4 regions of the Alteromonas sp. Mac1 genome follow, and region 3 is predicted to be linked to each of the others. Evidence: predicted binding sites of a transcription regulator. Region 3 holds the regulator's gene; each other region holds the start of a gene.
What was found. The regulator MetJ, encoded in region 3, represses methionine synthesis genes. The targets are predictions, from matches to a motif close to TAGACGTCTAGACGTCTA.
Positions count from the first base shown of each region.

Region 1 (8,267 bases), 1.5 Mb from region 3:
TGAATACCGATTATTATAAATTTAAGTGGTAGCTTCAAAGCCACAAAGGTTTTGTTCGCCCTAAGTGCCTAACTTTTCCTTAAAAAAATGACACAAAACTGAAACAAAAAATTAGAGCTGAATAGTAAGTGTAGTCTTTTATCCAAAAGGTGAAAAATAAACTTGTTAGATATTTCTATTGTGAACTAACTTTTAAAGGGTAGTAGTAAGACTTACTTCAATTGAGTGGGCAAAGCAGTACTTTCAAATAGGGAACATGGCCGGAGGTGAGTGATGCAAACGGAATGGGAATTTGAACGAAAGTTTTTAGTAAGTTATGTGCCAGAAGGTTTGTTAGATACACGAAAACCTGTGGCAATTAGACAAGGTTATTTAGCCACCGAGCCGGATAAGCATATTCGAATTAGGGACGAAGGTGGCAACTACACCATGGCCGTCAAACAAGGTGTTGGCCTTAAACGCAGAGATACGCGAATTGCGTTGGACTCTGAGCAATTTGCTGATTTATGGCCGTTAACCCAAAACATGCGGGTGGAAAAGCAGCGATATCGTATCGACTTTTTTGGTGCACAGCTGGTGGTAGACATTTTCACCGGTAATTTAGCACCTTTGAAAGTGGTGGAAGTTGAATTTGACAGTGAAATGAGCAGTCGACAGTTTTTACCGCCAGATTTCGCTGAAACGGAGGTAACCCATAAGAAAGAATTTCAAAATGTCGCGTTAGCGCGATTTGGTTTGCCTGATATGGTTATTGCAAGCGGCAGTATGAATAGTGCTTCTATTTTTGCAGGATCCATATAGTCCTATATAGCCATTATATAATCACTATGTAGCGAAGAAACTGCCTAGATATGGCTTGAAGATAGCCAAGGTTAAATAGATAAATATCTGAAATTAAAAAGGGTCGCTTTACTTTATAAAGTGAAGCGACCCTTTTTCTGTCTTTAGCTTTCAACAGCCTTGAGCTAGATAAACAGCCTTCGGCAGACTATACCGCTGAGCAAACTATACCGATGAACGAAGTGCTTCAGCTTTATCAGTCGCTTCCCACGGGAATGCCTCACGGCCGAAGTGACCATATGCAGCAGTAGGTAAGTAAATAGCACGCTCTAAATCAAGCATTTTGATTAGCCCATAAGGGCGTAAATCGAAATGTTCGCGTACCAACGCCACTAAGGTTTTCTCATCAACCACGCCAGTACCGAAAGTATCAATGCTAATAGAGGTTGGCTCGGCAACACCAATGGCGTAAGAAACTTGAATTTCGCAACGCTTAGCTAGCCCTGCAGCAACAATGTTCTTAGCAACATAACGGCCAGCGTATGCTGCGCTTCTGTCTACTTTTGAAGGATCTTTACCAGAGAAAGCACCACCACCGTGACGGGCCATACCACCGTAGGTATCTACAATGATTTTACGACCAGTTAAACCACAATCACCAACAGGTCCGCCAATAACGAAGCGACCGGTAGGGTTAATGTGAAATTGAGTGTTGCTATTAAGCCACTCGCTAGGAAGCACCGGTTTAATAATTTCTTCCATTACTGCTTCACGTACTTGTGCAGTAGAAACAGAATCACAATGCTGCGTAGAAAGTACTACCGCATCAATGCCTACAGGCTTGTCGTTTTCGTACTTAAAGGTAATTTGGCTTTTCGCATCTGGGCGCAAAAAGTCTAGCTTGCCAGACTTTCTTACTTCAGCTTGTTTTTGAACCAAGCGGTGAGAATAAGTAATTGGCGCTGGCATCAGTACGTCAGTTTCGTCACTGGCGTAACCGAACATAAGGCCTTGGTCGCCTGCACCTTGTTCTTCTAAACTTTCGCGGTCAACACCTTGGTTGATATCTGGCGACTGTTTACCGATAGCGTTTAACACTGCACAAGAGTCAGCATCGAAACCCATATCAGAGTGAACGTAGCCTATGTCTCTTACGGTTTTACGTGTAATTTCTTCAATATCAACCCACGCTGAGGTAGTGACTTCACCACCTACTAATACCATTCCGGTTTTAACGTAGGTCTCACAGGCCACGCGGGCACGAGGATCTTGCTCTAGAATAGCATCTAGAACCGCATCTGAAATTTGATCGGCGATTTTGTCCGGGTGTCCTTCAGACACAGACTCGGAGGTGAATAAATGCGTGGCCATACATGCTCCATAAGCGTTTATTGTTCAAAATAGGTGAGTATTGTACTAAAACAAGGTATAAATACCAGTCTTTACTTCTAGACGTCTAAAAGTCCTTTCGTTACGATTTGTTGACAGTGGCGGATCACTTTTGCAGACAATTAAGTAAATTTAGCCACGCTTACCCAAAGAAGCGATATTGGCTAGCAAAGGAATGATGTGAATATTCATTATTTTAGCCAACTTTCGGTAATGGCAATGAAAAGCCATTGAACTGAATGGTGGCATGGGTAAGAATAACGCCCACATTAAGATATACAGCAATGCAGCGCTTTAAGGTTGAACAAAGGGATTTTGCCCACAGTGTTCCCTTAGCGAAATTCAGCTACAAAATAAATCAGGAGACAACATGCCCTCTCGTCGTGAACTTGCCAATGCCATCCGTGCTTTAAGCATGGACGCTGTTCAACAGGCCAAATCTGGTCACCCAGGCGCCCCTATGGGGATGGCTGATATTGCCGAGGTATTATGGGGTGATTTTCTATCACACAACCCAGCAAACCCGTCTTGGGCAAACAGAGACCGCTTCGTGCTTTCAAACGGTCACGGCTCTATGCTGTTGTACTCTTTGCTTCATCTTTCAGGCTATGAACTGCCTATTGAAGAGCTTAAGAACTTCCGTCAGCTACATTCTAAAACGCCAGGTCATCCAGAATATGGATATGCACCGGGTGTTGAAACTACCACTGGCCCATTAGGTCAAGGCGTAAGTAATGCTGTGGGTATGGCGCTAGCTGAGAAAGTATTAGCAGCGCAGTTTAACCGTGACGGTCACGATATTGTCGATCACTACACCTATACTTTCATGGGCGATGGTTGCCTTATGGAAGGTATTTCTCATGAAACTTGTTCACTTGCGGGTACATTAGGCCTTGGTAAGTTAGTGGCATTTTGGGATGACAACGGTATCTCAATTGACGGTGAAGTTGAAGGTTGGTTTACCGACGATACGCCAGCACGCTTTAAAAGCTACGGCTGGGAAGTGATTGAAGGTGTTGACGGTCATGATTCAGAACAAATTAAAGCAGCCATTGAGCAAGCTAAATCGAACAGCGCTCAGCCTACGCTAATTTGCTGTAAAACGGTGATTGGTTTTGGTTCGCCAAACAAAGAAGGCACTGAGTCTTGTCACGGTGCACCATTAGGTGATGACGAAATCATTGCTACTCGCGAAAAGCTTGGGTGGAAACACGGTGCATTTGAAATTCCAGACGACATTTATGCCGGTTGGGATGCGAAAGCCAAAGGTGGCGACGCTGAAAGTGCGTGGAACGATGCCTTCGCAGCATACGAAAGTGCTTACCCTGAATTGGCGGCTGAATTTAAGCGTCGTGTAAATGGCGAATTGCCAGCCGACTTCAGCGATAAAGCAGACAAAATCATTGCTGATTTGCAAGCTAACCCGCAAAACATTGCGTCACGTAAAGCATCTCAAAATGCATTAAACGCCTTTGGCCCATTACTACCAGAGCTTCTAGGCGGTTCTGCCGACTTAGCGGGTTCAAACCTAACTATTTGGGATGGCAGTAAAGGCGTTGAAGCCACTGACGCTTCTGGTAACTACATTTACTACGGTGTACGTGAATTCGGTATGTCAGCCATGATGAACGGTATTACCCTTCATGGTGGTTTTAAAGCCTACGGCGCAACTTTCCTAATGTTTATGGAATACGCCCGTAACGCTGTACGTATGGCGGCGTTAATGAAGCAACCTGCTATTTTTGTATACACCCACGATTCAATCGGTTTGGGTGAAGATGGTCCAACGCACCAGCCAGTAGAACAAGTAGTGGCACTACGTGCTACACCAAACCTAGATAACTGGCGTCCATGTGACCAAGTTGAATCGGCTATAGCATGGAAGTTCGCAATTGAGCGTAACGATGGCCCTTCAACATTGATTTTCACTCGCCAAGGTTTGCCACAGCAACCTCGTGATGCCCAGCAATTAGCTGATGTTACTAAAGGTGGTTATGTGCTTAAAGATTGTGCAGGCACGCCTGAATACATCTTTATTGCCACTGGTTCTGAAGTTCAACTTGCCGTTGAAGCAGCTGATAAACTAACTGCAGATGGTAAAGCGGTTCGCGTAGTTTCAATGCCTTCTACCGACGTTTTCGACCGTCAATCAGCGGATTACCGTGAAAGCGTGTTGCCTTCTAGCGTAACTAAGCGTGTTGCAGTTGAAGCACTATCGAAAGAAAGCTGGTACAAATATGTAGGTTTCAACGGCGCCATCATTGGTATGGATACGTTCGGTGAATCAGCACCAGCGGGTGACTTGTTCAAACATTTTAATATTACTACTGATGCAGTGGTAGAGGCAGCATTGTCTCTTAGCTAACGAGGTCACCGCAGTCTATGGTAAACATTGCCATAAACGGGTTTGGTCGTATTGGTCGTAACGTATTGCGCGCGCTTTATGAAAGCGGGCGCAATAGCCACTTCAACGTGGTTGCGATTAATGATGTGGCTAAGCCAGAAGGTATAGCTCACTTATTGAAATACGATACCGCCCATGGGCGGTTCGGTTTTGATGTGACATTAGAAAACGAAACACTTAACGTGGCAGGCGATGCTATTCGCTTGTTAGCACAGCCTGATATCAACTTACTGCCTTGGCGAGAAATTGGGGTGGATATTGTACTGGAATGTACAGGTAAGTTTGATGATAGGGCATCAGGTCAATCGCATATTAATGCGGGGGCAGGTAAAGTGCTCTTCTCTTCTCCGGGTTCCCCCGATTTAGACAATACCGTGATTTTTGGTACCAACGACGACACGCTAAAAGCGGAGCATAAGTTGGTGTCTAATGGGTCGTGCACAACCAACTGCATTGTGCCGGTTATTCAGGCGCTAGACGCAGCCTTTGGGGTTGAAAGCGGTACGATTACGACTATTCACGCTTCTATGCACGATCAGCAAGTTATCGATGCTTACCACCCAGATTTACGCCGTACTCGCGCAGCCAGTCAGTCTATTATTCCAGTAGACACACGGTTAGCCGCGGGAATAGAACGTATTTTGCCTAAATTTGCAGGTAAATTTGAAGCTATTGCGGTACGGGTGCCAACCATTAATGTTACTGCAATGGATTTAAGTGTAACCTTAAGTACGCAAGTAACCATTGCTGACGTTAATCATGCATTGAAGCGAGTGAAAGCAGGGCGATTGCAGGGTATTTTAGATTACACTGAAGAGCCGTTGGTTTCTGTTGATTTCAATCACGATCCCCACTCTTGTATAGTGGATGGTACCCAAACCCGAGTAAGTCACAAACAACTGGTAAAAACGCTGGTGTGGTGTGACAACGAATGGGGTTTCGCAAACAGAATGCTCGACACCGCGCAAGCAATGTATGACGCAAGCTAATTAAGAATTTTGCTGCCAAGGTTGGTAGCGCCAGCCTTGGCAGCTTTCACAGTTATTCGATTAACAAGGGAAAGACAATGGCAATTCCAAGTATGAGTGATTTGGCCTTAAACGGTCAGCGCGTATTAATTAGACAAGACTTAAACGTGCCAGTAAAAGATGGCGTAGTGACCTCTGATGCGCGTATTAAAGCTTCGATCCCTACTATTAAAGCCGCACTAGATGCTGGTGCTGCGGTAATGGTAATGTCGCATTTAGGCCGCCCTACAGAAGGCGAGCCAGCGGAAGAATTCTCACTTCAGCCTGTTGTGAATTATTTGAACGACGTGTTGGACGTACCGGTTACCCTAGAAAAAGACTATTTGGACGGTGTTGATGTAGCACCAGGTTCTTTGGTTGTTCTAGAAAACGTGCGCTTTAATGAAGGCGAGAAAAGCGACGACGAAACCCTATCAAAGCAATATGCCGCCCTTTGCGATATCTTCGTAATGGACGCATTTGGCACCGCGCACCGCGCACAAGCTTCTACCCACGGTGTGGCAAAATTTGCCACTAAAGCGTGTGCAGGCCCACTTCTTGCGGCAGAGCTAGATGCACTAGGCAAAGCATTAGATAATCCTAAACGTCCAATGGTAGCCATTGTAGGCGGGTCTAAAGTATCAACTAAGCTTACTGTACTTAAAACCTTAGCTGAAAAAGTTGACCAACTTATTGTTGGCGGCGGTATTGCCAATACATTTATTGCCGCGCAAGGTCATAATGTAGGTAAGTCTTTGGTTGAAATGGACTTAACTGAGCAAGCGAAGCAGTTAATGAGCGATGCAGTCGCCAATGGCGGGAATATTCCAGTGCCTACCGATGTAGTAGTGGGTAAAGCCTTCGATGAAAATACAGAAGCAACTCTTAAAGCCGTTAGTGATGTCGCTGACGATGATATGATTTTTGATATCGGCCCAGATTCATCAAAAGCCCTTGAAAGCATTATTAAAAATGCGGGTACTATTGTATGGAATGGCCCAGTAGGTGTATTTGAATTTGAACAGTTCAGTGCAGGTACAAAGGCCTTAGCCGAGGCTATTGCTGATAGCGATGCGTTCTCAATTGCAGGTGGTGGTGATACACTGGCAGCAGTAGATAAATATGAAATCGCTGATAAGATATCTTATATCTCTACAGGTGGTGGAGCATTTCTAGAGTTTTTAGAAGGCAAAACATTACCTGCAGTAGCCATGCTAGAAGAAAAAAACAAATAAAATTAGCAGACTACTAAAAAATCGATTCCGATTTTCGCCGGCGATACATTGAAGTACGTCGGCATATAACGATAAACCCTACACCTGTTCTTAGAGCAGTATTATAAAAAAGGAGTGTTGCAATGGCATCACAAGCACAGCAGGCCATGCTAGATAAACTTAAAACGCAAGTTGGTTTTATTGCAGCTTTGGATCAAAGCGGCGGTAGTACACCAAAAGCGCTACGTTTATATGGCATTGAAGAGTCAGAATACAGTTCTGACGAAGAAATGTTTAACCTTGTTCACCAAATGCGTACACGTATTATCACCAGCACCCCTTTCAGTGGCGAGCGGGTTTTAGGCGCTATTTTATTTGAAAATACCCTAGACCGTGAAATTGAAGGCATGTCTACTGCGCACTATCTGTGGCAGAAGAAGCGCGTTATTCCTTTCTTGAAAGTGGATAAAGGGCTTGTTGAAGAGAGCAACGGTGTACAGGTGATGAAGCCGATAGTTGGTCTAGATGCGTTACTGGCTAAAGCCGTTGCCCAAGATGTTTTTGGTACTAAGATGCGTTCAGTGGTAAAACTGGCAAATCATCAAGGTATCAAAGATGTAGTAGAGCAGCAGTTTGAAGTAGGTAAGCAAATTATCGCAGCAGGTTTAGTGCCTATCATTGAGCCTGAAGTGGATATTCATAGTCCTCAAAAAGCGGAAGCAGAAGCACTGCTTAAACTTGAAATTCTTACTCAGCTTAATTTGTTGAGCGAAGGCCAAGAAGTGATGTTAAAGCTAACACTGCCTAATGAAGCTAACTTCTATAAAGAGCTTGTTGATCATCCTCGTGTACTTAAAGTGGTAGCGTTGTCTGGCGGTTACAACCGTGAAGAAGCCAATGCGAAGCTTTCAGAAAACCAAGGCATTATCGCAAGTTTCTCAAGAGCGCTAACTGAAGGTGTTTCTGACAAACAGTCTGATGACGAGTTTGCAGCTACACTAGATGGTGCGATTGAAGGTATTTACCAAGCTTCAAAAGCATAAGCTTTATTATTGAAAGGGGCGCTGAGAGCGCCCTTTTTTGTTAGCTATCTCCATCCCCCCCCTAATTGGTTAAAAATCACACCAAAACTACCCCAAATTCATCTTACAACCAGGTTTACTCACCGTTTATTTTTAAAACAGATGATTTATTCCGTAATACCAGTCCGCATAGATAATTACCCTCTCAGCGAGACTTAAAATGTTCGTAATCGCGGCGTGCACAACAAAGAGTACGGACATTTTAAACTCGCCCTTCGGGAAGGTCTGGCAAGCTTCCTAGCTTCATTCTGGAAATTTGAAAGGGAACAGCCATTCCTGTATTCCCACGCTTTGCTAGGAAACTTGCCAGCGCCTTCTGAGTGGGCGATTATCTATGCGGATTGGTATAGGATAAAGAAACACCAATAAAAATATCAGGGGTATCATGTTT
Region 1 covers NZ_CP013932.1:1,026,091-1,034,357, forward strand. The annotation lists gene AV939_RS04315 (CYTH domain-containing protein) at 274-801, shown strand; gene metK (methionine adenosyltransferase) at 1,006-2,151, opposite strand; gene tkt (transketolase) at 2,540-4,534, shown strand; gene epd (erythrose-4-phosphate dehydrogenase) at 4,552-5,562, shown strand; gene AV939_RS04335 (phosphoglycerate kinase) at 5,640-6,815, shown strand; gene AV939_RS04340 (fructose bisphosphate aldolase) at 6,938-7,837, shown strand; gene AV939_RS04345 (alpha/beta hydrolase family protein) at 8,262-8,267, shown strand, end outside.
Region 1: the regulator MetJ is predicted to act here: its motif matches at 2,222-2,239, upstream of metK (methionine adenosyltransferase).

Region 2 (8,267 bases), 1.4 Mb from region 3:
GCAACGTTTTGCAACGGGCCACACTGAGGAAATTAACGATATCAGTAACAGCTTTAACCAGTTGTTAGACAAACTGCAGACCACAATCTCTGAAACGAGAAAATCCACTCAGCAAATTTCGTCGAGTTGCTTACAACTTTCTGATATTTCCCGTCGCTCAAATCAAGCAGTATCTAAACAAGTGATGGAAACTGAACAGGTGGCTGCGGCTATCGCGGAGCTAAACGCCACTGCACAGTCTGTCGCGCAAAGCGCTACTACCGCCGAGACCCTTTCGGTAGAAATAACGGGGGTTGCTGGCTCTACCCGAGACTTAGTGGTAAATACATCAAATTTAGCGAAAGAACAACGTGCTGCATTAGTTGAAACGGCTCAATATTCTGACAACCTTACCCAACTTTCTAGCAATATTGGCAGTGTACTTTCTGTTATTGAAGCCATTGCAGATCAAACCAACTTACTGGCTCTAAACGCGGCCATTGAGTCGGCAAGGGCTGGTGAACATGGACGGGGGTTTGCGGTGGTCTCTGACGAAGTTAGACAACTGGCCGTGAGAACTCAAGAATCGATAAAAGAAATCCAGAGCAATATTTCCAAAGTGCAAAATGCGGTGGTTTCAGTTAATACCTCAATTACTGAGTGCTCCACATTATCAGAAGATGTAGAGGCCCAATGTGAACGTATCGCAAACGAAATCACGAATCTAAACGACAGAATTGACAGCATTCGCAACACGAATATTGAAATGGCAAGTGTAGCAGAAGAGCAAAGCCAGGTAACCGAACAACTGAGTGTAAATATTGAGACCATACGCGAGTCTGCACAAGACAGTGCTCGTTATGTAGAAGAAACATCGAAATCGGCACAAACTACGTCTGACACTGCAGTTTCAATAGACAAAGCACTTAGTCACTACAAAGTATAATAGGAAAACCGGTGCCAACGGAAATCCCCGCACCCAATTTAAAGACCCTTTTATTATTTCATTAAACTGAAGCAAGCCCAGGCTACCGCTGGCTATTACTTAAATAGTGTCACTTTTTACAACGCCCTTAGCTAAAACGAGAAGGCACCAATATTGAGATACTTTGCATTTTCATTTTTATTAATAACGCTTTCAGCAAATAGCTATGTTTTTGATCCCAAGCAAGCACGTCAATCGCACAAGGTTATAGTGGAATGCAAAGACATCGCGTGGTCAGACGTTCAAACCCTTGTAGAACCCTATTTATCCGACGATCTTAACGCTGCCCTTGTTATGCAGGGGCAAAGTGCTAATTACAAAGTGTCGTTAGCTGCCGAACAAGTTATTGGTGAACCGGTTCCCGACATAACTAAAACTCTACTGGAATCTATCATAGCCGCAGATTGTTAATGTGATAAGCCTCGTGATAACTAAAAAAGTAAGTAAGATTCCCTACCCCGCTTCAGAATTTATTCTTTATCTGCGTAATCAATTCTAAACTCTTTTACACAATGTGCCGTAGCAATATTGAGCCCTAAATCAAAATCAAGGTCAGCGACCATGATTGCAACGGAAACTGGCTTTATTTAAAGCCCTGAAGGATATTTACAATGGCTAAAAGACCCCAATTAACAACATCAGCTGGCGCCCCAGTGGTAAGTAACGAAACAACCAAAACCGCAGGAGAGCGCGGCCCAGCTCTTCTTCAAGATTATCAGTTGCTAGAAAAACTAGCCCATCAAAACCGAGAACGTATTCCAGAGCGTGTTGTTCACGCTAAAGGCTGGGGAGCACAAGGTACTTTCACGGTTACCCACGATATCACCGACTATTCTTGCGCCGATATTTTTTCACAAGTAGGCAAGCAAACTGAAGTGCTAAGCCGATGGTCAACCGTAGCAGGTGAGTCTGGTGCGGCTGATACCGAACGCGATGTGCGTGGGTTCAGTCTGAAGTTTTATACCGAGCAAGGCAACTGGGATATGGTAGGTAATAATACCCCAGTGTTCTTCGTTCGCGATGGCTATAAATTTCCTGACTTTATTCGTACTCAAAAACGTCACCCGAAAACTAACCTTCGTTCACCAGAAGCTATGTTTGACTTCTGGGCAGGCCAGCCAGAAAGCGTACACCAAGTCACTATTCTTATGTCCGATAGAGGTATTCCTGTCTCGCCAATGCATATGAATGGTTATGGAAGTCACACTTTCAGCATGTGGAACAAAGACGGCAAACGCCATTGGGTGAAGTTTCACTTCAAGACCCAGCAAGGCATTAAGAATTACACCAATGAAACGTCTGAAAAAATTATTGGTAGTACCCGTGAGAAGTATCAAGAAGAGTTGTACAACGCTATTGATGAAGGCAATTTCCCTAAATGGACCATGTACATTCAAGCCATGCCAGAGGAAGATGCTGGCAAGCAAGCCTTCAACCCTTTCGACTTAACAAAAGTATGGCCACACGACGATTATCCGCTTATTCAAGTAGGCGAACTGGAAATGAACAAGAATCCAGAGAACTATTTTCAAATGGTTGAAAATGCGGCGTTCAGCCCATCTAACATCGTTCCAGGTATTGGTTTCAGCCCTGACAAAATGTTGCAGGCACGTATCTTTTCCTATGCTGATGCCCACAGATACCGTTTAGGTACGCATTACGAAGCACTACCTGCCAATGCGCCTAAAAACAGTAAGGTAAACCACTATCATAAAGACGGTGCTATGCGCTTCTTTACCAACGATTTTGGCAACCCTGATGCGTATTACGAGCCAAACCAACACGAAGGCCCTGTGGCAGATTTCTCAGTTAAAGAACCACCACTTCGCATTGACGGTGATGCAGACAGATATCATCAAGAAGATGCGGATGTTGATTACGTTCAACCCCGTAAACTTTATGAGATGTTTGATGACGCACAAAAAGAGCGTATGTATAAAAACTACGCGGCGGCCATGGGTCCATGCTCAGATAGCGTGAAAGAGCGCTGGTATGCGGTGTTAGAAAAAGTACACCCAGATTATGCAGCAGGTGTGAAACACGCTGTTGAAACCTTGGATACCGACGTTAACACAGTACCTATTACTGAAAACACGCCGATTGAAGATAACTAATTTCAATCGGAAACGTTTCAATTAACGTTACGCTTCTATAGAAGCGTAAAGCCCCTAACACGAAGTGTTGGGGGCTTTTTTGAGATTCAAAGTAAATAAGAAAAAATCTTAATGATGCGCAAAGGTTGAACTACATCATGCCCAACACTATATGCCCACGACTCCCGCATTTGTCGCTAGGTTTTAATCGGGCTATTTCTTATCAGAACGCTCGGCTCTTTTCTTTTTCTTCCGCTCGTTTTTATCGGTTACGATCTTAATCGCTTCTTCTTGCGTTAAGTTAGGGTGTTTAGCCACTATTTCTTTAACTCTGTCATCAAATTTTGTCATTTATAAATCTCATATTTTGTATGTTCAATATTACAGCGGTTCTAGCTTTCAACGGGAATAGATGTGTAGCGGTTCAACTTCTTGCCGAGTTTGCAACTTAAGGCAAGATAAGGAAAAAGCGCATGCTTTATACTCAGATGTCTTCGCACGAATAAACTAGAACAACACCTTATGCGTGATAACACTATTTTACATCAAACACGAAGATAATGATGTCGAAATCGAGTTAAAATTTGAGAGGGGTTTAGTGGAGGCTTTGTGGGATTAATTTTGTGAAGACTAATTTTTTGGACAGCCACCGCCAGTATTTAATGGAGAAAAAAGCCTTAAGGAGGAAAACGGTAGGTGATAAGAGGATCAGAGTACTTTGAAACCGTAAGTTAACTCTGACCCTTTTTTACTGCCCCTTTTTAGCGATTGCTATGCCGGTTTAACGTGTAGAACACCGACTTCAACTTTCACCACTTCAGCCGTTGCACCTTTTTTTAGAATAGACGAAGACTTAACAGACCATACCACGCCAGAAAAGCGGGCTTTACCTGGCTCACCAGGCGCTACATCACTTTCTAATTCGAATTGGGTACCAATCCAGTCGGATTTTACTTCTTTCGGCGCTCGATCTCGTTGTAGTAGCTTCATTGGCCGCCACAGCACAAAGGTAAGTACCGAATCGATAATCGCTATAGCTATAAATGCGTCTAACAATTCCTCATCTAAAATCCCGATATACATAAGGCCCGACGCGAGCATCATAGAGATACCTAACGTCAAAAGTAATATGGTGGTGAACCCCATCATTACTTCAAGAATAAGCAATGCTAAGCCTATGCCGATTAAAAAATGAGGTAAATTGGTAAACATATTATCCATTGCTATGCCTTTTTGCCTATTGCGTTCGCAATTGTCATTGCTTGCGCTACAACACTGCCTATTTCTGTCCCGCTGTCTGGCAACAAAACAATTGAAGACTCTTTAGCAATTTTCTCTTTTGCTTGAATAGCGCCTTTTGCCAGCTCAAGCTGCACCGCTTTTTGGCCCTCTTGTGTGGCTGCCGCTTTACCAACGGTTTCGATGGCCTCGGCATCCGCTTGTGCAACACGAATAATAGCCTGAGCCTCACCATCGGCTTTCAGTATTTGTTCTTCTCTGTCAGCTTCAGCGGCAAGCACTATTGCTTGTTTATCACCTTCGGCACGGTTAATAGCCGCTTGACGATCACCTTCAGACTCTAAAATTTGCGCGCGCTTCAATCGTTCCGCTTTCATTTGCTGTTCCATAGCATCTAGTACTGAATTCGGCGGATTAATATCTTTTAGCTCGTAACGTAACACCTGAACGCCCCACGGAGCAGCGGCTTCATTAAGCGCAGACACAATATTAGTGTTTAACAAGTCTCGCTCTTCAAAGGTTTTGTCTAACTCCATTTTCCCGAGCTCAGAGCGCATGGTGGTTTGGGCCAACTGCGTTACGGCAAATGTATAGTCTTCTACACCGTAAGTGGCTTTGTAAGGGTCGACGACTTTAAAATACAATACGCCATCAACGCTTAATGTGATGTTGTCTTTCGTAATTGCAGACTGTTCAGGTACGTCACCCGCCTGCTCTTTCAACGAGCGATTTGCCGCAACAGTATCAATAAAGGGCACGATAAAATTTAGACCGGCTTCCAAAGTGGTGTTGTACTTACCAAAACGTTCGATAATGTACGCGCGGTTTTGAGGTACAAATTTTATTGAGGATTTAAGGCCAATAACAATAAGCACAAGTAAGATGACTTGATACGAAAACACGTAGTCTAAAACGGTTTCTAATTCCATTTATGTACTCCTAAACGATTACTACAACTGCTTGTAATTAGCTTTTATATCACAAAATGAAATCACAAAAAGCAGTTTAATTGTCAGGAAATGTAACGATTGGGTCGAGCGACTTTATAGCAACCTTAATGACACCCACCGTAAAGAACTAATCAAATATTTATCAACTAAACACATTATTTTCTATTACTTTTTAACAGCTTAGCCTCTGCTTAAAAAACAACCATTGCTATACATAGAAGTATTATGTAACTTATACATAACACTCCTATGCAAAGAGACGCTATGGCTTCAACAATTGCAAAAGACTTAGTCGCTGCCTCAGCTACGCCGTTGATCCTCTCTATTCTGAAGAATGGTGATAGTTACGGTTACGAAATTATTCAGCAGGTAAAAGCGCATTCAAACGGTTTGCTTGAATGGGCAGATGGAATGCTATACCCCATTTTGCATCGGATGGAGAAAAACGACTTCATTGAATCCTATTGGGGTAAGGCCGATACGGGTAGAAAGCGGAAGTACTACACCCTGCAGGATGAAGGCCGCAAAGAACTACTTAAGATGCAAGATCAGTGGCATCAGCTATACACTTTACTTATGTCTTTCAAAGGAGAATAAGGCATGTTTGATCTCGATAACGCTGTTGAAAATTGGTGCAATAAGGTTGTCTCTCACAATATCTGGGATGCAGATAAAATTGATGAATTGAAAGATCACCTATATTGCATAATCGAACAAGATGTAAATTCGGGCACCGATGAAAAACTCGCTTTTGAAAAAGCAACCAGTGATTTGGGCTACCCCGAAGCAGAAATTAAGGCGTCTTCTGGCCGAGCCAAAATTATCCAAAGAATATGTCGAGTATTAAATAAAATTGAAGGCAATTCCTCATCAGATTCACCATTGGTGATAGGTCACGCGATAATATGGGCTAGCGTAATGCTTGCAATGGCGCTAGTTGTTAAAGATAAAGACGCTAATGGGGCTGTATTATTGATTTTACTATTAGGGTGGTTTGCCAGCTTTACCATTCTTGACGGTACGAAAACTTCAGCAAAAAAAGAGTGGGCTTGTTTAAAACGCTTCGTTGAACGGAAATTGTCTTAATTCTCCGACTTGGTGGGTGTTAGCGTGATGTTAGTATTGTTGGAAAAGTAGAGCAAAGGCTTAACCCCACTATAAGCGATATCATTAATAAAAATAAAACCGTCACGTTTTTGCAGAAATTAGTAAAGGGCCTCTTTAAGTGAAGAAAGAAAGTTTTGAAGCGTTAAAAGTTGTTATGGAAAGCTACGCTCCCCTATCAAATGAAACCTGGGATAACTTCTCCAATCTTTGCAAAGTAAGAACATTAAAAAAGGGAGCTCTTCTCTATGAAGCGGGAAAACATCCAAAAAGTTTTGCTTTTGTGGTGAAAGGGCTGGTCAGAGGGTATGTTATTAATGAGCAAGGGCAAGAATACAATAAAAACTTCTTTGTCGAAGGGCAGTTTCCCGGTTCAATGACAGCCCTACTTACCTCGCAACCTTCTCGTTTGGCATTTGAGACTGTTGAAGACAGTCTGTTGGTGGAAATCGATTTTGCAGGCTTTCGCCAATTACTTTTTTCCAATAACGAGTTGATGAAATATCAAATCATTTATCTGGAAAAAAATTGGTTACTGCACAAAGATGCTCGAGAAATAGAATTAGTTCAGGATAATGCCACGCTACGATACCAGCAATTTACCTCTGAGTTTCCCAACTTGGCGGACAGGCTGCCACTATACCAAATTGCTTCACACCTCGGCGTAACGCCAACACAACTAAGCCGGATACGCAAAAGTCTCAATAATGAAAAATAACTTTCAAAATCAACCTATGTAAAGGAAGTACATTTCATACCCCGATAATCTTAGTTGAAGTACAACAAAGACGACATACGGGATATGACATGAATGTAATAAACGCATTAAACTGGCGCTATTCAGTTAAAAGTTTTTCCGAACAAAAGCTACAGCAATGGCAGTTGCGCGAACTCCTTGAAGCAACTCGATTGAGCCCTTCTTCTTACGGACTTCAACCCTATAAGGTCATCGTTATAGAATCAAAAAGCGTGAGGCAGCGTTTATTGCCTTTTGCTTATGGTCAAGAGCAAGTAATTAAAAGCTCTCATTTACTGGTATTCGCTGCCAGAACTGACATTGGTTCCCACTTAGTCAGTGACTATATTCAGGAGGCATCGAAAAATAATGATACGTCTTCTGAATCTCTAACAAGTTTTGCTGCAATGGCTGAAAAAGCGCTAGAAACTATGAACACAAAAGAAGGTTTGCACTGGGCACAGCAGCAGGCTTTTATTGCACTAGGAAACATGTTGACCAGCGCAGCTATGATGAAAATTGATACTTGCCCAATTGGGGGATTCGACGCTCAAGAATTTGACGCCATACTTAATCTTACAGCCAACAACCTCGCTTCCACGGTTATTTGCCCTATTGGTATTCGTGACCCAAATGATAAATACAGCCAACGCCGCAAAGTTCGTTTTGATCATCAACATCTAGTAATGGAGATATAATATGTGGGCCTTCCCTGCATTGGCTGTACTAGCCGGTGCCGCTATTACTTTTCAGGCCAGTATGAACGCCCGTTTGGGAGTTCTTCTTAAAAACCCAGTGCTAGCGACAGCAATTGCGTTTTTATTTGCCTGCTTTTTTACATTATTGTTTATGCTGATAAATCAAAGGCAACTTCCGGTATATGCGGATATCAGGTCTATTCCAACTTATTTATGGTTTGGCGGCATTCTCAGTGCATTTGGTGTTGGCAGCTATTATTATCTGATCCCGAAAATGGGTGTGGGCAGCATGATGTCTTTTGCACTGAGCGGACAGTTAATTCTTGCAATTATCGCTGGGCATTTTGGATGGTTTGAGCAACCAATTAAACCTATTACTCCCAAAGTTATCATTGGTATTTTCGCCATGGTACTTGGCATTAACCTTATAAACGGGGGGACGAGAAATGTCTATTGATCAACAGAACATTCATAACCTGACCG
Region 2 covers NZ_CP013932.1:2,831,760-2,840,026, forward strand. The annotation lists gene AV939_RS12070 (methyl-accepting chemotaxis protein) at 1-925, shown strand, start outside; gene AV939_RS12075 (hypothetical protein) at 1,079-1,375, shown strand; gene AV939_RS12080 (catalase) at 1,576-3,078, shown strand; gene AV939_RS20290 (hypothetical protein) at 3,271-3,408, opposite strand; gene AV939_RS12085 (NfeD family protein) at 3,829-4,278, opposite strand; gene AV939_RS12090 (slipin family protein) at 4,281-5,225, opposite strand; gene AV939_RS12095 (PadR family transcriptional regulator) at 5,511-5,843, shown strand; gene AV939_RS12100 (hypothetical protein) at 5,847-6,332, shown strand; gene AV939_RS12105 (Crp/Fnr family transcriptional regulator) at 6,472-7,068, shown strand; gene AV939_RS12110 (NAD(P)H-dependent oxidoreductase) at 7,158-7,784, shown strand; gene AV939_RS12115 (DMT family transporter) at 7,804-8,241, shown strand; gene AV939_RS12120 (GNAT family N-acetyltransferase) at 8,231-8,267, shown strand, end outside.
Region 2: the regulator MetJ is predicted to act here: its motif matches at 5,229-5,246, upstream of AV939_RS12090 (slipin family protein).

Region 3 (8,267 bases):
ATGCGCTCTTCCGCCGCTTCTTCAGCGCGGAATTTCACCTTTTTCATTTCAGTTTCTTTGGTCATCTTCACGGCAATGTCAGCAAGGTCGCGAATGATGGTTTCTACTTCTTTACCCACATAGCCCACTTCGGTGAACTTAGTGGCTTCAACTTTAATGAACGGCGCATGCGCTAATTTTGCCAAGCGGCGCGCAATTTCGGTTTTACCCACACCTGTTGGGCCAATCATAAGAATATTTTTAGGCGTTACTTCTTGACGCAACTCTGGTTCAAGCTGCATACGGCGCCAGCGGTTTCGAAGTGCAATCGATACCGCACGTTTAGCATCTTGCTGACCAATAATGTGTCGGTCTAGCTCATGAACAATTTCTCTAGGTGTCATTTCAGACATGCATAAACCCTTTTCTGTTTTGGTGCTACTGCATCGATAGCAGGCACAAGTCGCTGTTTATTTTTAGTTAAACAGCCACTTAGTAATCGAGTACGTCTACCGTTTGACTATGGTTAGTGAATACGCAGATATCACCGGCTATGGTCAAACTTTTCTCCGCAATTTCTTTTGCAGTCAGTTCGGTGTTTTCCAGCAAAGCAATAGCAGAAGCTTGGGCATAGTTGCCGCCTGAACCAATAGCAATCAGGTCATTTTCTGGCTGAACTACGTCGCCGTTACCGGTAATGATGAAAGACGCGGTTTCATCGGCTACGGCTAATAAGGCTTCTAGCTTGCGCAGCATGCGATCGGTTCGCCAATCTTTGGCAAGTTCGACCGCCGCCTTGGTCAAATGACCTTGGTGGGCTTCAAGTTTTGCTTCAAAGCGTTCAAAAAGGGTGAAGGCATCGGCGGTGCCGCCTGCAAAGCCAGCTAATACTTTATCGTGGTACAAGCGGCGCACTTTACGTGCATTACCTTTCATTACGGTATTGCCGAGTGACACCTGACCATCGCCAGCCATCACAACTTGATTTCCACGTCTTACAGATACAATCGTTGTCACGTTTAATCCCCGTTTAAGGTGGGCGCTATCGCAGACTCGGGCGATAACTGAAAAAAGACTTTGTTATGAAATGGGGGAAGGGTTTTCGTTTTCAAGGGGGGAGAGATTAAAGGGTATATCGATTAGCGCGTTAATTGCCGTAGGTTAACTTCCACCACAAATAATGGTGGAAGTGTTATTGGCTAAGTGACACTGAAGATTTAAAGCGTACCTTTACTCGTCGTAGGCTTGCTACCTTGATAATCTTATACGATTTATAAGTTCCAGAACCAGATTTGGCAGGTCGCGATATTCACTTTACGAAGGCTGTGCTTGGCTTTCTCGGCATCACGTTTCGATTCAAATGGCCCTAGAATAACCCTGAACCACTCGCCGTTGCTGCCAGAGCTTTGGCGAATAAGGGCTTCTAAACCTTGGAAGGCAATTTTGGCTTTCATCTCTTCTGCTTGGGCACGGGTTCTGAACGACGCACACTGCATAAGGTATCGTTTGTCAGACTTTTCCTGTTCAGCCACGTCTACTTCTACTTCATACCCAGGCAGAGTACGAATATATTCCCACTCTTCTTTCGGTAATTCAGGCAAGGCTTCTTGCGTAGGCGCAACAGGGCGTACAACTTCGGTATCTACCTCAGAGCTGGCGTTGTCTTTAATAGACCATAAGAAAACAGCAAAGCCGATTAGTAATATCACCACGATGGCCAAACGAACAATAGGGAATGCGGCCGTGGGTGTACTCTTCACCTGTGATTTGCCGCGCTTTTTATTATCCGGCTTCTTTTTTTGTGGTGCTTTACCACGAGATACATAATCGCGTTGAGCCATATTCGGCAGTTTTCCTACTACTTATCGTTATTTTAAATGGGTGGTGCCATTAGACGAAGACATAGTGCACAACCCTGAAACACTTGTATACATCAGTGTTGAGATTTTACCGTATTCCCCACCAGTGTGCTAACTGAAATCGGTGGGGTCGATATCTACCGACCATCGTACCTTTGCGGCCTGTGGCAGCCCTTGTAAATAAGGCAATGCTAAGCGTAAAGCGTTATGTAACGGCGCACGTTTTTCATGGCTGCACACCAGCATAAAGCGAAAACGCCCCTGGCGCTTTTCAATCAAGCAAGGAAACGGCCCCGTCATTTGCGGTACTAAACCCGTAGGGTTTGCATTTGCAGTATTTGAGTTTAAAAGTACACCCCTAGCCTGTTGCAGGAAAGCATAGGCCGATGAGCTCTCTGTTGCCTCAGCTCTAATCACAAATTGGCTAATATAAGGAGGCAATGCTGACGCTTTTCGTTCCATCAACGCATGGCGAGCAAAATGGGCGTAGCCGTTGTTCACCAAATCTTGTAGCAAAGGATGATGAGGGTTGTGGGTTTGCAGCCACATTTCTCCTGGTTTACTGGCACGCCCTGCTCGCCCAGCAAGCTGCGTAACTAGCTGCGCTAGCTTTTCTGGCGCCCGAAAATCAGCACTAAATAGCGCCCCATCACAATCTAAAACCACCACCAGTGTAACGTGTGGGAAATGATGCCCCTTCGATAAAATTTGCGTGCCCACCAGTATTTGGTGCTCTTGACGGTTAATGGCATCTAGGGTTTGATGTAGCTTGTCTTTTCCTCTTACCGTATCGCTATCTATTCGCACGTGTTTGGCATCGGGGAAGAGCTTCATTAACCCTTCCTCTACCTGCTCGGTGCCCGTCCCTGCCGTCACCATTTCATGGCTGTGGCACGCTTCACACTCTTTTGGCATGGAACGGGTTGCACCACAGTGGTGGCATTGCAGTCTGTTTTGCCCTTTATGCACGGTATAAGGTCTGTCACACCGCTTACACATCGCCGTGGTGCCACAGTAATGACATAAAAGAGCTGGGGCATAACCACGTCTATTTACAAAAACCAGAATCTGATTCCCAGCATTGACATGCTGGCGCATAATCGTCAGCAAGCCTTCTGAAATACCGTAATGAATAGGCTGGTCTCGGGCATCTAGCAAGTACTGCTTAGTGCTTTGCGCCCCTGCCGCGCGGCGGGTTAGCTGTAAATGCGCGAAGCGACCATTCAACGCATTATTCAACGTTTCAAGCGCTGGCGTGGCACTGCCGAGTAGTAAAGGGATGCTGTGCTCTTTAGCACGCATAGCCGCTAAGTCTCGCGCATGATACCTAAGCCCGTCTTGTTGCTTGAACGACTCATCATGCTCTTCATCTACGATAATCATGCCTGGGTTTTTAAGCGGCGTAAAAATAGCTGAGCGCGTACCAATAATAATACCTAACTCACCTGCTCTCGATCGCTGCCAAACAGACAATCGCGCCGCGTCCGTTAATTGAGAATGCAATACCCCTACAGGAATGTTAAAACGCTTTTCGAACCGTGAAACAGTTTGCGGCGTTAAACCAATTTCAGGCACTAAAATAAGCACTTGTTTACCGGCTTTAAGCAAAGGTTCGATAGATTGCAGATACACTTCGGTTTTACCGCTACCTGTAACCCCTTCAAGCAAGCTGATTGCAAAGGTGCCATGTTGCTGATTTAACGCCGCTATCGCTACCCCTTGCTCTTTATCAGGCACGGGCTTTTCGCCAATGTCGAAGGTATCTAGCCAAGCTTGCGCAGTGAGTTCCGGTGTAATTTCCACTAGCTCAATAAGCGCTTTATCTAATAGCGCTTTCACTACTGCAGGTGAAAAGGTTTTACGCGCTTCGCTAGCAATAAGTGATGTGGTTTGAACCGCGTCTAAGCAGGCCATCTGCTTAGGTGCTCGGCTTAAACTGTTGACATCAGTATCAGCCCCTTCTGGTGTAACTTGAATATATTGCGCGGGTGATGGCGTGGCTGGCTCACCTTTTCGAAGGGGCACAGGAAGCATGGCATGTATCACTTCCCCCGGCGCATGGTGGTAATACTGCCATAACCAGTGCGCCATTTTTCTTAGCGATTCATCAATAACCGGCACGCTATCTACTACCTCAATAATGGTTTTTATTTTACTGGTATCATCTATGTCTATACCGGATTCAACCACAATGCCTACCAATTGACGTGGGCCGAAAGGCACTTTCACCCGCACACCTGGTTGTAAGGTGTCGGTATGAGAATAGGTAAATAGCTGGCGAAGCGGCACAGGTACAGCCACCTGAATGAATACCATTAAAATTGATGCCCCAAAATTGATAAACGTAAAGTAAGTAGACGTAAATTCAGAACCGCTAATGATCTGGCATTTAAATATAATGTCAAATAAGGGAAGGGAATTTATTCTCGCCAGTGAGTATAGTTAACGCCACCTCTGTTTACTTCGCATACAAAAAATGCTTGATCACTTACGATGCTTCCTTTATTATGCGCCGCTCTTTTGCGGCTGACTGCAATTTCTGCGGTCGGTCATTGAATTTAAAGTTGCGTATGGTGTTTGGCTTCGGGCCAGATAGCGATACGGCCTCATATTGAAGGTAATCCAAAATGAAAGATGGTATCCACCCAGAATACGCTGAAATGACAGCAACATGTTCTTGCGGCAACGTAATGAAAATCCGTTCTACTCTAGGTAAAGATATTAACCTAGACGTATGTTCTGCATGTCACCCATTCTACACTGGTAAGCAACGTAACGTTGATACCGGTGGTCGTGTTGACCGCTTCAAGAAACGTTTCGGTGCTTTGGGCGCTAAATAAGCTCAGTACTCAGAAACACTATGTTTCTTTAAAAAAAGCGCCTATCGGCGCTTTTTTTGTGTCTGCGCTCCATAGTAAGCTCTACCAATACAGTGCTCGGCGAGTGGAGTGCTCTTAGTGAAAAGCTCGGCGTTTTAAGTGCCGCTCCCAATTGCCGTTACTTTGCGAAGTGCACGCTTGCTCGCTGTCGTAGCGAACACTTTTAATCTGTACCTTCAACGTATCACACACATAAACGAGTTCATCTTCAAATGCTTGGTTCCAATTCGCTGTTAGCGCTTCGCTTTTCTGCTTTTCGGTTTCAAACACCGCAATAATTTCTGGTCTGCGCCAATGCCCCATATGCGTAAGCCATTCAAAGCCAACCGACTCAGATTTTGCCCACTCACACGCCGCCGTTAACGCTTCAATCAGTTTCTTTTCCGACATATTAAGTTACGCTTTCCTTCATCATGTTTTCATTATACCTATTACGTGAATCAGCACCTAAAACGGCCGGTTTAATGCCTATTTCTACAACGCTATCCGATTATCAGTTATGCCTTCATTAATATCCACTTCTATAAAATAGAAATAATGTATTAATTATTAAAGTGTCATTAATATGATGAATGGCAGATATTCGACGATGTCACTGGTCATACAAGCAAGTCTGTCCTAGATTGGAAGGTATAAAAGGCAGATCAGATATGTACTCAAATGACCCTGTGATAGAGTCGAAGACATTCTACTGCGGCAACGCAGATTGCCCTTACGGTAACGAAGATTGCCTAACCCCTACATCGAAGGATATGTTTACTAATGTCAGATTTCAGACAACGTGCACTAGATTATCATGCCAAACCCACGCCAGGTAAAATCAGCGTGGAGCTATCAAAACCAGCCGATAGTGTGGATGATCTTGCTCTGGCTTACAGTCCAGGGGTAGCTGAACCAGTACGAGAAATTGCTGAAGATCCTGATAATGCTTACAAATATACTGCGAAAGGCAACATGGTAGCGGTCATCAGTAATGGTACTGCTATTCTAGGCTTGGGTAATTTGGGGCCGTTAGCTTCTAAGCCGGTGATGGAAGGTAAAGCACTGCTGTTTAAACGCTTTGCTGGGCTTGATGCTATCGATATTGAAGTAAAGCACCGCACCACAGAAGAATTCATTAATACCGTCGCCAATATTGCAGATACGTTTGGTGGTATTAACCTAGAAGATATTAAAGCCCCAGAGTGCTTTGAAATAGAACAAGAACTCATTAAGCGCTGCAATATTCCGGTATTCCATGACGATCAACATGGTACTGCCATTGTAACGGCTGCCGGCATGTTGAACGCCATTGAAATTCAGGGCAAAAATATCGAAAGCGCCAAAATAGTTTGTATGGGTGCGGGTGCAGCAGCGGTAGCCTGTATGGAATTGCTCATTAAATGTGGCGCGCAACGAGAGCGCATTTACATGTTAGATAGAAAAGGGGTTATTCATACGCGCCGTGAAGACCTTACGGAACACAAACGCTTGTTTGCCAACAATACCGATAAACGCACACTTGAAGATGTGATGGAAGGCGCTGATATTTTTGTAGGCGTATCTGGCCCTGATGTATTACCTCCAGAAACGTTGGCGTTAATGGGGCCTAACCCGATTGTTTTTGCCTGCTCTAACCCCGATCCTGAAATTAAGCCTGAATTGGCGCATGAAGTTCGAAATGATTTAATTATGGCTACGGGGCGTTCTGATTACCCTAATCAGGTAAACAATGTGCTGTGTTTCCCGTTCATTTTCCGTGGTGCGCTGGATGTACGCGCAACGGCCATTAACGACGAAATGAAAGTGGCCGCGGTAGAAGCACTTCGTGCTATTACCAAAGAGCCCGTACCAGAATCTGTGTTAGCGGCTAGCAACAGCAAAAGCTTAACCTTTGGCAAAGAATACATTATTCCTAAACCAATGGACCCCCGCCTCTGTGAACGCATAGCCTCTGCAGTGTCAAAAGCGGCGATTGAATCTGGCGTTGCACGACTTCCAGAAGTGCCTAACCGCACCGAATGAAGGCAATATAAGCGCATATACTGGCGTGTAATTCAGTGTAAAGATTATAAAAAAACGGCAATTTTCATTGCCGTTTTTTTAATCTTCTTGTTCGTTCTCAATAGAAACGTCTATACCCATATCTTCCATTATGCGCCTTGCCTCAGCAGGTACACGATTAGGGTTATCTTTTCTCAAATCTTCGTCATCCGGTAACGGCTGACCTGTAAATGCATGAAGAAACGCTTCACATAACAATTCTGAATTCGTCGCATGACGTAAATTGTTTATCTGCCTACGCGTACGTTCATCGGTTAATGCTTTTAGCACATTAATAGGAATAGAAACGGTGACTTTCTTTACCTGTTCACTCTTTTTACCGTGCTCTGCGTAGGGATGAATATACTTACCGTTCCACTCTGCCATGATGCTAACTCTGTCTGATTTTATTTATGTTATGAAGAGAAATTCTAAACAAGTTGACGAAAAGGTCAATTGAGCAGTGTAAACCTCTTGACGTCTAGACGTAAATTCTTTAATTTAGACGTCTAAACGTCTATAAAAGAGTAATTTTACCATGGTATCTTACGCACAAGGTGTCGATGCACTCAATCAGTCCCTTTCGGAACTGCGTGATATTGATGTGTCATTCGAGTTTTTTCCACCAAAATCAGAGAAAATGGAACAAACCTTGTGGAAGTCAGTTGAGCGCTTAGCACCGCTAAAACCGAGCTATATGTCGGTAACTTATGGCGCGAATAGTGGTGAGCGCGACCGTACTCATGACGTGGTAAAACGCATTCAGCAGCAAACTGGCGTTGCAGCCGTGCCTCACCTTACTTGTGTTGATGCGAGCAGAGACGAGCTTAGACAGATTGCCCAAGACTACTGGGATTCTGGCATTCGTCGTATTGTTGCTCTTCGTGGTGATTTACCGCCAGGTGTGAAAGATACCGAAATGTATGCCTCTGATTTAGTGGCGCTACTAAAAGATGTAGCCGATTTCGATATCTCAGTGGCCGCTTACCCTGAAAAACACCCTGAAGCGCCTAATGCCCAATTCGACTTACTGAACCTTAAACGCAAAGCAGAAGCCGGTGCGAGCGAAGCAATTTCACAGTTTTTCTTTGACACCAGTGTATTTTTACGTTTTCGTGACCGAGCAGCAGCTGCAGGTATCGACCTAGACTTGGTGCCAGGCATACTGCCGGTAACCAATTATCAGACCTTGGTAAAGTTCGCCGGTTTCACCAACGTACATGTACCTGGGTTCTTACACAAAATGTTTGATGGACTTGACGATGACGATCAAGCTACTCGGAACCTCATTGGTGCTAACATCGCGATGGATCAGGTTAAGGTACTTGCCAAAGAAGGCGTGAAGCATTTTCATTTTTACACCCTTAACCGTAGTGAGTTGAGCTACGCTATTTGCCACATGCTAGGTGTGCGAGCAGGTTAATTTCGATTAAACCTTTGCTCCTATAGGGCAGACCAGTATACCATTTGCCTATTATCAGGTATTTGAACGACTCGTTTGCCTTGCTGTCACTTTCCTTCGCTGTAA
Region 3 covers NZ_CP013932.1:4,220,471-4,228,737, forward strand. The annotation lists gene hslU (HslU--HslV peptidase ATPase subunit) at 1-392, opposite strand, end outside; gene hslV (ATP-dependent protease subunit HslV) at 472-996, opposite strand; gene AV939_RS17835 (SPOR domain-containing protein) at 1,251-1,820, opposite strand; gene priA (primosomal protein N') at 1,950-4,154, opposite strand; gene rpmE (50S ribosomal protein L31) at 4,466-4,678, shown strand; gene AV939_RS17850 (hypothetical protein) at 4,793-5,107, opposite strand; gene AV939_RS17855 (malic enzyme-like NAD(P)-binding protein) at 5,480-6,721, shown strand; gene metJ (met regulon transcriptional regulator MetJ) at 6,800-7,126, opposite strand; gene metF (methylenetetrahydrofolate reductase) at 7,278-8,162, shown strand.

Region 4 (8,267 bases), 690 kb from region 3:
TCTCCTTCTTTCGTTGAAACCCTTGAAGCGAAAAACGAGAAGCTTGGCGGTTTTGTGAAAGACACAGCTCAGTTCTACATGGATTTCTATTCAGCTAATCGTGAAGATCGTGTTTGTTTCTTCCATGATGCTTTCCCACTTGCACACTTACGCCACCCAGAGTTATTTGAACTCACCGAAGGTCATGTGCGTGTTGGTACTGGCGAGCTAGATCGTGGTCAAACAGCAGTGGCACCTAAGGGTACAACCCCTAGTCCACTGTGGAACAATGCGAACACCATTAAAGTGGCTACAAAAGTAGATCACGCTAAATTGGAACAATTGTTCATAGACACCTACGCTTTATAGATGTGAAAGGAGGCTGTTCTACGGTAGTCAGCCTCCTGCTTTCACATTTTAGTTGAGGTAATGTGAACGAATGATCCCTGCCAAGGTTCCAGAGAACGAAGAACAGCGCCTTAGAGAGCTATTAAGCTACGATGTACTCGATACAGACGCCGAGCAACTCTTCGACGACTTAACTCAACTTGCTTCGCAAATTTGCGACTCACCCATTGCGTTAATTAGCCTAGTTGACCCTAACAGGCAATGGTTCAAATCTCGTGTAGGGATTGAAGCGACCGAAACCTCTCGTAATATCGCCTTTTGCTCTCATGCTATTTTACAGCGTGAAGTGTTCGAAGTATCTAACGCAAAAGAAGATCCGCGTTTTCACGATAACCCGTTAGTTACGGGCGAGCCAAACATACGATTCTACGCTGGAGCCCCCTTAATTACCCCATCAGGGCATGCTATTGGTACACTATGCGCAATAGGCGATAAACCTAAAACTCTTACCAACCTTCAACGCAGTGCACTTAAAACACTGAGTGAATCTGTGGTTGCTCACCTTGAATTAAAACGCAAAAACAGAGAGCTTGAGCGAACCAGCCAGTTTAAATCTGACTTTCTTTCCTACATTAGCCATGAAATTAGAACGCCCCTAAATGCGATAAACACCTTCAGCCATTTACTTGAAGGCGAGGCCAAGCAATATTCACTGCCCGCTAACTTTAGCGATTCCTTGGGGCATATAAGCAAAAGCGGCGAGCGTTTGCTTGAAATAGTGAACTCAGTGCTGGATATGAAACAAATTGAAGCGGGTAAAATGCGCGTTATGCCCCGCCCTGTAGCTACAGCCGACTTTTTCACTCATTTATTCTCGTTAACCCGAATTCGCGCTGAAGATGGCAATGTTATTTTTAATGCTGTGATTGATGACAATGTTCCCCACTCGCTTAATTTTGACGACACTAAATTTGGTCAAGTTGCCCTAAACCTGTTATCGAATGCCATTAAGTACACGCATGCCAACAAGCATGTTTCTATTCAAGTGAAGTATAAGCAAGGGAAATTGTTGCTGGCGATCAAAGACGAAGGCATCGGCATTAGTGAAGAGGAACAAAAGAAGCTGTTCGCACCTTTCGAGCGGATGGAGAACGCGCATCAATTTGATGGTACAGGCTTAGGCTTAAATATTACCAAGAAGCTGGTAGAGCTGATGGATGGTTCTATAAAGCTAAGCAGTAAGCTAAACGAGGGTACGCGTGTAAGCGTAGCCATTCCTGCCGAAGAAGTCAGTGCCGATACTGTCGAGCACGACCCCACCCTGTTGCAGCCCGAAAAGCTAAATGTTCCTGCTGACTCTCTCGTATTAGTAGTGGAAGATCATTATATAAATCAAATAGTGATAAAAACCATATTTGATAAACTTGGTTTATCAATATCGGTTGTAGGTAGCGGTGAAGAAAGCGTAGAGTATGTTAAATCGAACCCTGTAGATTTGGTGCTAATGGACATCAACTTACCGGGTATTGACGGAACAGAAGCCACACGGCAAATTAAGCAAATGCGCGCAGCACTGCCTGTTATCGCCTTAACCGCAGATGTAATAACGCAACGAGATCTGTTACTAAAAAATGGCTTAGACGACCTACTCACCAAGCCCGTTGAAAACGCAGAGCTCATTAGGGTACTTAATCACTATTTGGGGAAGTAAGACAACGTGGAGCCTCTGGAAGACTGCTGTATGGAACCGAATACATCACAAATCATGTCAAAGAAAATGTCACGAGTGTCGCTTCGAAAGACATTAAGAGCATTGCGCAACGAATTATCTGATTCACAGCAGCAGCATGCCTCTTTAGCTGTTCGAGATAACCTGCTGTCATTACCCGCGATTACCGATGCATCATCTATTGCTTGCTACCTGCCAAATAACGGTGAAGTAGACTTACGCCCTTTTATGCACGCATGCTGGGAACTTAACAAAAGGTCTGCCCTGCATACTTCCTTGCCTGTATTGCACCCAGTTTGCAAAGGCCACCTGCTATTTCTTCGGTATACCGATAAAACGCCGATGCGCATGAACAAATACAACATTGAAGAGCCAGTACTGGCTTGCCCAGATGTTATTCCTACCTTTCATCATCAGGTGATACTTATGCCATTGGTGGGATTCGATGCAAATGGAAACCGCTTAGGTATGGGCGGCGGCTATTACGATAGAACTTTAGCCAGTATACAAACACAAACGATAAGACCAAAACTCATTGGTATTGCCCACGATTGCCAACAAGTAGACCAACTTCCCGTTCAGCATTGGGACATTCCTGTAAACCGTATTGTTACCCCCACACAGCAATTGAGCTTTAATCGAGCATAACGCACCGTAAATTCCCCTATCACGGTGGGTTAGCCCGTGGTTTTCCGGTAAACTGATGAAAATTTAGTTAGGAGAGTCACTATGGATCAGAATGCAAAGAAGCAAGCAGTCGCTAAAGCAGCCATCGAATATGTTGAAAAAGGCAGTATTGTTGGCGTAGGTACAGGCTCTACGGTTAATTTTTTCATTGAAGAACTCGGCAAAATTAAAAACAACATTGAAGGGGCGGTATCAAGTTCAGATGCCTCTACAAAGTTGCTTGAAGCCCTAGGCATTGAAGTATTCGCGCTAAATGATGTAAGCAATATTTCGGTGTATATCGACGGTGCTGATGAAGTTACCGAACATAAACACATGATTAAAGGCGGCGGTGCAGCCCTTACCCGCGAAAAAATTGTAGCCGGTGCATCAACTACATTCGTGTGTATTGTAGATGACAGCAAGCGCGTGCCCGTGCTTGGCAAGTTCCCACTGCCTGTTGAAGTTATTCCAATGGCGCGCTCTTTTGTGGCTCGTGAGTTGGTAAAACTAGGTGGCGATCCTGAATACCGCCAAGGCGTAGTGACAGATAACGGCAATGTTATTTTAGACGTGCATAATCTTGAAATACTAAATCCAAGAGAGCTTGAGCAGTCGATTAATAATATTCCAGGTGTGGTCACCAACGGCATATTCGCCCTACGTGGCGCAGACATCGTACTGTCGGCCACCGATACCGGTGTTGAAACCTATAAATAATAGCTTTCAAGTTAAACTGATTTCTGTTAGATTTCCGTTTAGACGTCTAGATGGCCTTTCGAGAGTGTGAGGCTGGTGCTAGTCGGGGTAGGTAAGACTTCCGCAAACACGCTGTGAACCCATCCATGGGAGCTCCGCCGCCGCATCCATGCGGCGGAGGGTTTGCTCCAGTCTTACCTACCCCGCCTGCACTAGCCTCGAGCTCTGTAAATACTAATACTTTTTAAGAGATAGCAAATCCATGAGCAAAGTTTCACTAGAGAAGGATAAGATCCGGATATTGTTGTTAGAGGGTGTGCATCAAAGTGCATTAGAAACCTTTAAGAATAATGGATACACCAATATTGAGTATCTCAAAACGTCCCTTCCTGAAGAAGAGCTTGTTGAGAAAGTGAAAGATGCCCACTTTATTGGCCTTCGTTCACGTACTCAAATTACTGAGAAGGTAGTCGATGCTGCTCAGAAATTGGTAGCTATTGGTTGTTTCTGTATTGGTACGAACCAAGTTAATTTAGAAGCAACACAGCGCCGTGGTATTCCGGTATTTAACGCACCGTTTTCTAATACCCGTTCAGTAGCAGAGCTTGTGCTTGGTCAGCTTATTCTTTTGCTTCGCCAAGTACCTAGTAAAAGTGCAAAAGCGCACCGCGGTGAGTGGGAAAAAACTGCCAATGGTTCGTTTGAAGCCCGTGGTAAAACATTAGGTATCATTGGTTATGGCCACATTGGTACCCAGCTAAGTATTCTTGCTGAACACCTTGGTATGCGTGTACAGTTTTTCGATATTGAAGATAAGTTGGTATTAGGTAACTCTACGCAGATAAAGTCGTTAGAGAAGCTATTAAACACCTCTGATGTGGTATCGCTTCACGTGCCTGAAACTCAGCAAACGCAAAACATGTTTGCAGCTGAGCAATTTGCACAAATGAAGAAAGGAAGCATTTTTATTAATGCGTCTCGCGGTACGGTTGTAGATATTGATGCCCTAGCCGACGCGCTTGAAAGCGGCCAGTTAAATGGCGCAGCTATTGATGTATTCCCTGTTGAACCTAAGTCGAACAATGAGGAATTCCAATCGCCTTTACGTAAGTTCGATAATGTTATTCTTACGCCGCATGTAGGTGGTAGCACCCAAGAAGCACAAGAGAATATTGGTATTGAAGTGGCCGGTAAATTGGCGAAGTACAGTGATAATGGCTCTACCTTATCTGCTGTTAACTTCCCTGAAGTATCATTACCAGAGCACACTAACCGCTCTCGCTTACTTCACGTACACAAAAACCAGCCTGGTATTCTTACTCAAATTAACCAAGCGTTTGCAGAGAAAGGCATCAACATTGAAGCCCAGTACCTTCAAACTAACGCAGAAATTGGTTATGTAGTAGTAGATGTTCAGCAAGACAGAGCCTATGACGCGCTTGCACAACTACAGCAAATTGACGGTACGATTAAAACCCGTATTCTTCACTAATGCTCTGTATGACGGTGGTTTAATACCGTCATACACTTTTAAAGACATAAAAAAACGCTGCCAATTGGCAGCGTTTTCTGTTTCTACAATCGTTAATACGATTTTAGAAGAAGTTGTAAACTAGCGTTACTGCAGTTTCAGTATCTAGCTTTTCTACGTCGTCAGATACGTTAGAGTTGTGGTCTACCTTGAATGACAACTTCATAGAAAGGTTACCGCTAATGGTAGCCGTAAGCGCCGATTCAGCACGAGATTTCGTGTTGTCAGAACCCACTTCCGTACTCACTGTTTGCGTGAATTTAGCCGTATCTGAAATTTTCCAAGAGTATGCACTTGAAGCACGAACAATCATGCTGTTCTGCTCTTCGCCTTCTTGCGTTTCAGCAAACGAGTAACCAGGACCGATTGAGTACTCTAAAATGTGACGTTTATTTTCAAGTACTTTTTGGTTCCAACCCACAGCAAGTGTTGATTGATAGTCGAAGTTACTTAAACGGTCATCTTCATACGATGCGAAACCAAATAAACGGTAATCAGGGTTATCTAGCTTGTAGTTACCCTGTGCAGAACCGTAAAACTTTTGCGCTGATGTGTACTCTTCTTCGGTACCATCGTCGTTATCAACAGTTTCTTTTTTGTAAAGACCTTCTAGAGTGTAGTCGTTGCTCCACTGCTCTAATTCTTGGTGAGCAGTAATACCGGCACTGATTGATGACGTTTCGGTGTTACCTGTTGTTGCGATAATACCTAGCTCACCTTCCATCGTGAAAGGTTTAACGTCGTCTTGAGCAAAAGTAACAGAAGAGAAAGACAAGGCCAAAAGTGATGCGAGAAGCTGTTTTTTCATTAGCAATCCTAGTAGTGTTTTATCCTTTGCCATGCTGTGAAAACCTAGCGTAAGCGCTAGCCAGCATAGCCTGAAAAATCTGCGCCAATAGTACCTACCTAATAGTGCGAGTCAATGAGGGTCGAACAAAAATTAGACTATAAGACGTAAAATTTACACTTATTGATAAGCTTTAAGCGTAATTGTTAGAAGAATTGATAAACCAAGGCAACCGAGGTCTCGGTACTTAACCCATCTACATCTTCGGTAGTATCGGTTTCGTGATTCAAAATAAACGATAGCTTCATGGCTAAAGAGCCGAAAACATTGGCCGACAAAGATGTCTCGGAACGAGATTTAGTATTTTCGTCGCCCGCTTCCGTGCTTACAAATTGTCGAAGGTTAGCACCTGAGGCCCAATGATATTTGTATTCAGCTGATGCACGTACAATTACCCCGTTGTTAATATCTTCTTCGAGGGGTTCTTCTAGCTCAACAAAAGCATAACCCGGCCCAACACTGTAACGGAACTCGCTGACTTCATCTCGCCAAACTCGTTGTGACCAACCGGCAGCCAGTGAAGCACGATGATCATAGCCGCTGAAGGCATCATCTTCATAATCGCCGTACATGAACAAGCGTCGACCAGGCTGGTTTAATTTGTAATCGAACTGAGCACTGCCATAGAAGCGTTTGGCCGACACATCGCGACCAGTGCCATCGGTGTTACTTTCTTGATAAAGCATTTCTGCAAAGTACAGACTGCTCCAATTTTCAGTTTCATGGTCGGCGTTGATACCCGCTTTAATACTCGCTGCTGATGTATTACCCGTGTTTGAGAGTATACCTAACTCACCATTTAACGAAAATCTAGGCACTTCGTCGTCGGTGTCTGGCGTAAAATCAGCGTGATAAAGCGTTTGAATTAAGTCGCGATCTGCTGCGAAGACGGCAGTACTTATGCCAAGAAGACAGCATACTGCACAGAAATGTTTTGTTAGATTAAGCATAATTTTTAATAAATTTTTATTGGTTTGGTGTTGTTATGGCATAGCCATTTAACACCCTATTATGCCCTTCCATGGGTATTACGTTAGCTATGTGTTTTTTACCGCTTAGTTGTACGATTGAACACTTGTAAAGCGGCTTCTGAACTTACATTCAACAACCATCAAGCTGCCTTGGCTAGATAAAGCTCAAGGCTGCTTATCACTGTTTTACCTCATTACTGGTAAATCAATGGATAAGCATGGAAATTTTTGCTGTTTCTCTGTCGGCGAACTCTATGGCATTTGCCACGTCATCTATATTCACACCACTATTATTGGCTATGTCTTCTAAAAAAAGTTCAATGTCACCGTCAGTTTTTTTATTTTGCTGCATGGTAGTAACCCTTGATGCTAATGCCAGTAGCGCAATATCGCTATCTGTTGCCTGTCTAGACATATCATTAGCGTGCATAACCGGATAATAGAGCACAAGAGGAAGCTTCCAATTTTCTAATATGGTACCGCTACAGTTTGAAAAGGTAAAACCAAAATGTTGAATTTGTCTTGCCCCGAGAAGCATATCGCTATCTTGCTCAATATAGCTTTTATAAAGCTCTGGCGAACGTTTAGCAATGACCAACTCACTGAGGTTTTGCAATATCCCCATAACGAAGAAACGCTCACTACCACGCATATTGCTGGCCTTAGCCAAATGTTTCGCCACCATTCCACAATAAACAGAGTTGAACCAATGTTTATCAAGGTTAATAAGCTGGGTATCAAAGTATTTAAAAGCGGTATTGGCGGTTTCTGCAACCACCAAATTATACAAAGCTTCACCACCAATGACATTGATGGCTTTTGAAACAGACTCTACTTGTGATGGAAACCGGAACAGTGAACTGTTTGCCAATCGCAGCACTTTGGCTGTTAATGACGAATCTAAACTGATTAAATCGCCAAGGTCGCTTGCACTTGAACGAGGGTTATCTAATACCGAGCGGATACGAATACATATATCTGGCAAGGTAAATGACTTTGTTGCAAACGACACATATTTATCTAAGGACATGCAAAGGTTCCACTTTTATCATCTGCATTAACAGCTATCGCGAGGTCAGTCTCACTGCTTATGCTTTATCAATTGTCTCGAAAGGCACATCAAACATATTTATTTGACTAGGCTCTCGTACTTCTATTGGTTTTTCATTTTGGCGACGGGCTCTACTTAGCGCCGCTTGCTTTCTTCGCTGACATGCCCCAATTATCTTTCGGCGAGTTCCATCATCAATCTTAAGCCAATACAGCCGCTCTTCTCGGCTGCGGTAACATCCTTTGCAATACCCTCGCACTCCAGACTCACAAACACCAATACAGGGACTTGGAATTTCAAAGAACTCCAATTGCTGTGCTGGCGGTGTTTGGTCTGTCATGTTTACCTGTATGCGCTTGCTAACACGCGTTTCGTTAAATTAAAAACACCCTCTTAATGCCACTAACGCATTGTTATTGGCAACCTAATCTGGCCACGTAATTTAA
Region 4 covers NZ_CP013932.1:3,528,162-3,536,428, forward strand. The annotation lists gene AV939_RS15105 (nucleoside hydrolase) at 1-348, shown strand, start outside; gene AV939_RS15110 (hybrid sensor histidine kinase/response regulator) at 419-2,038, shown strand; gene AV939_RS15115 (5-formyltetrahydrofolate cyclo-ligase) at 2,069-2,704, shown strand; gene rpiA (ribose-5-phosphate isomerase RpiA) at 2,786-3,442, shown strand; gene serA (phosphoglycerate dehydrogenase) at 3,684-4,913, shown strand; gene AV939_RS15130 (DUF481 domain-containing protein) at 5,017-5,760, opposite strand; gene AV939_RS15135 (DUF481 domain-containing protein) at 5,946-6,749, opposite strand; gene AV939_RS15140 (HDOD domain-containing protein) at 6,976-7,800, opposite strand; gene AV939_RS15145 (DUF1289 domain-containing protein) at 7,859-8,161, opposite strand.
Region 4: the regulator MetJ is predicted to act here: its motif matches at 3,474-3,491, upstream of serA (phosphoglycerate dehydrogenase).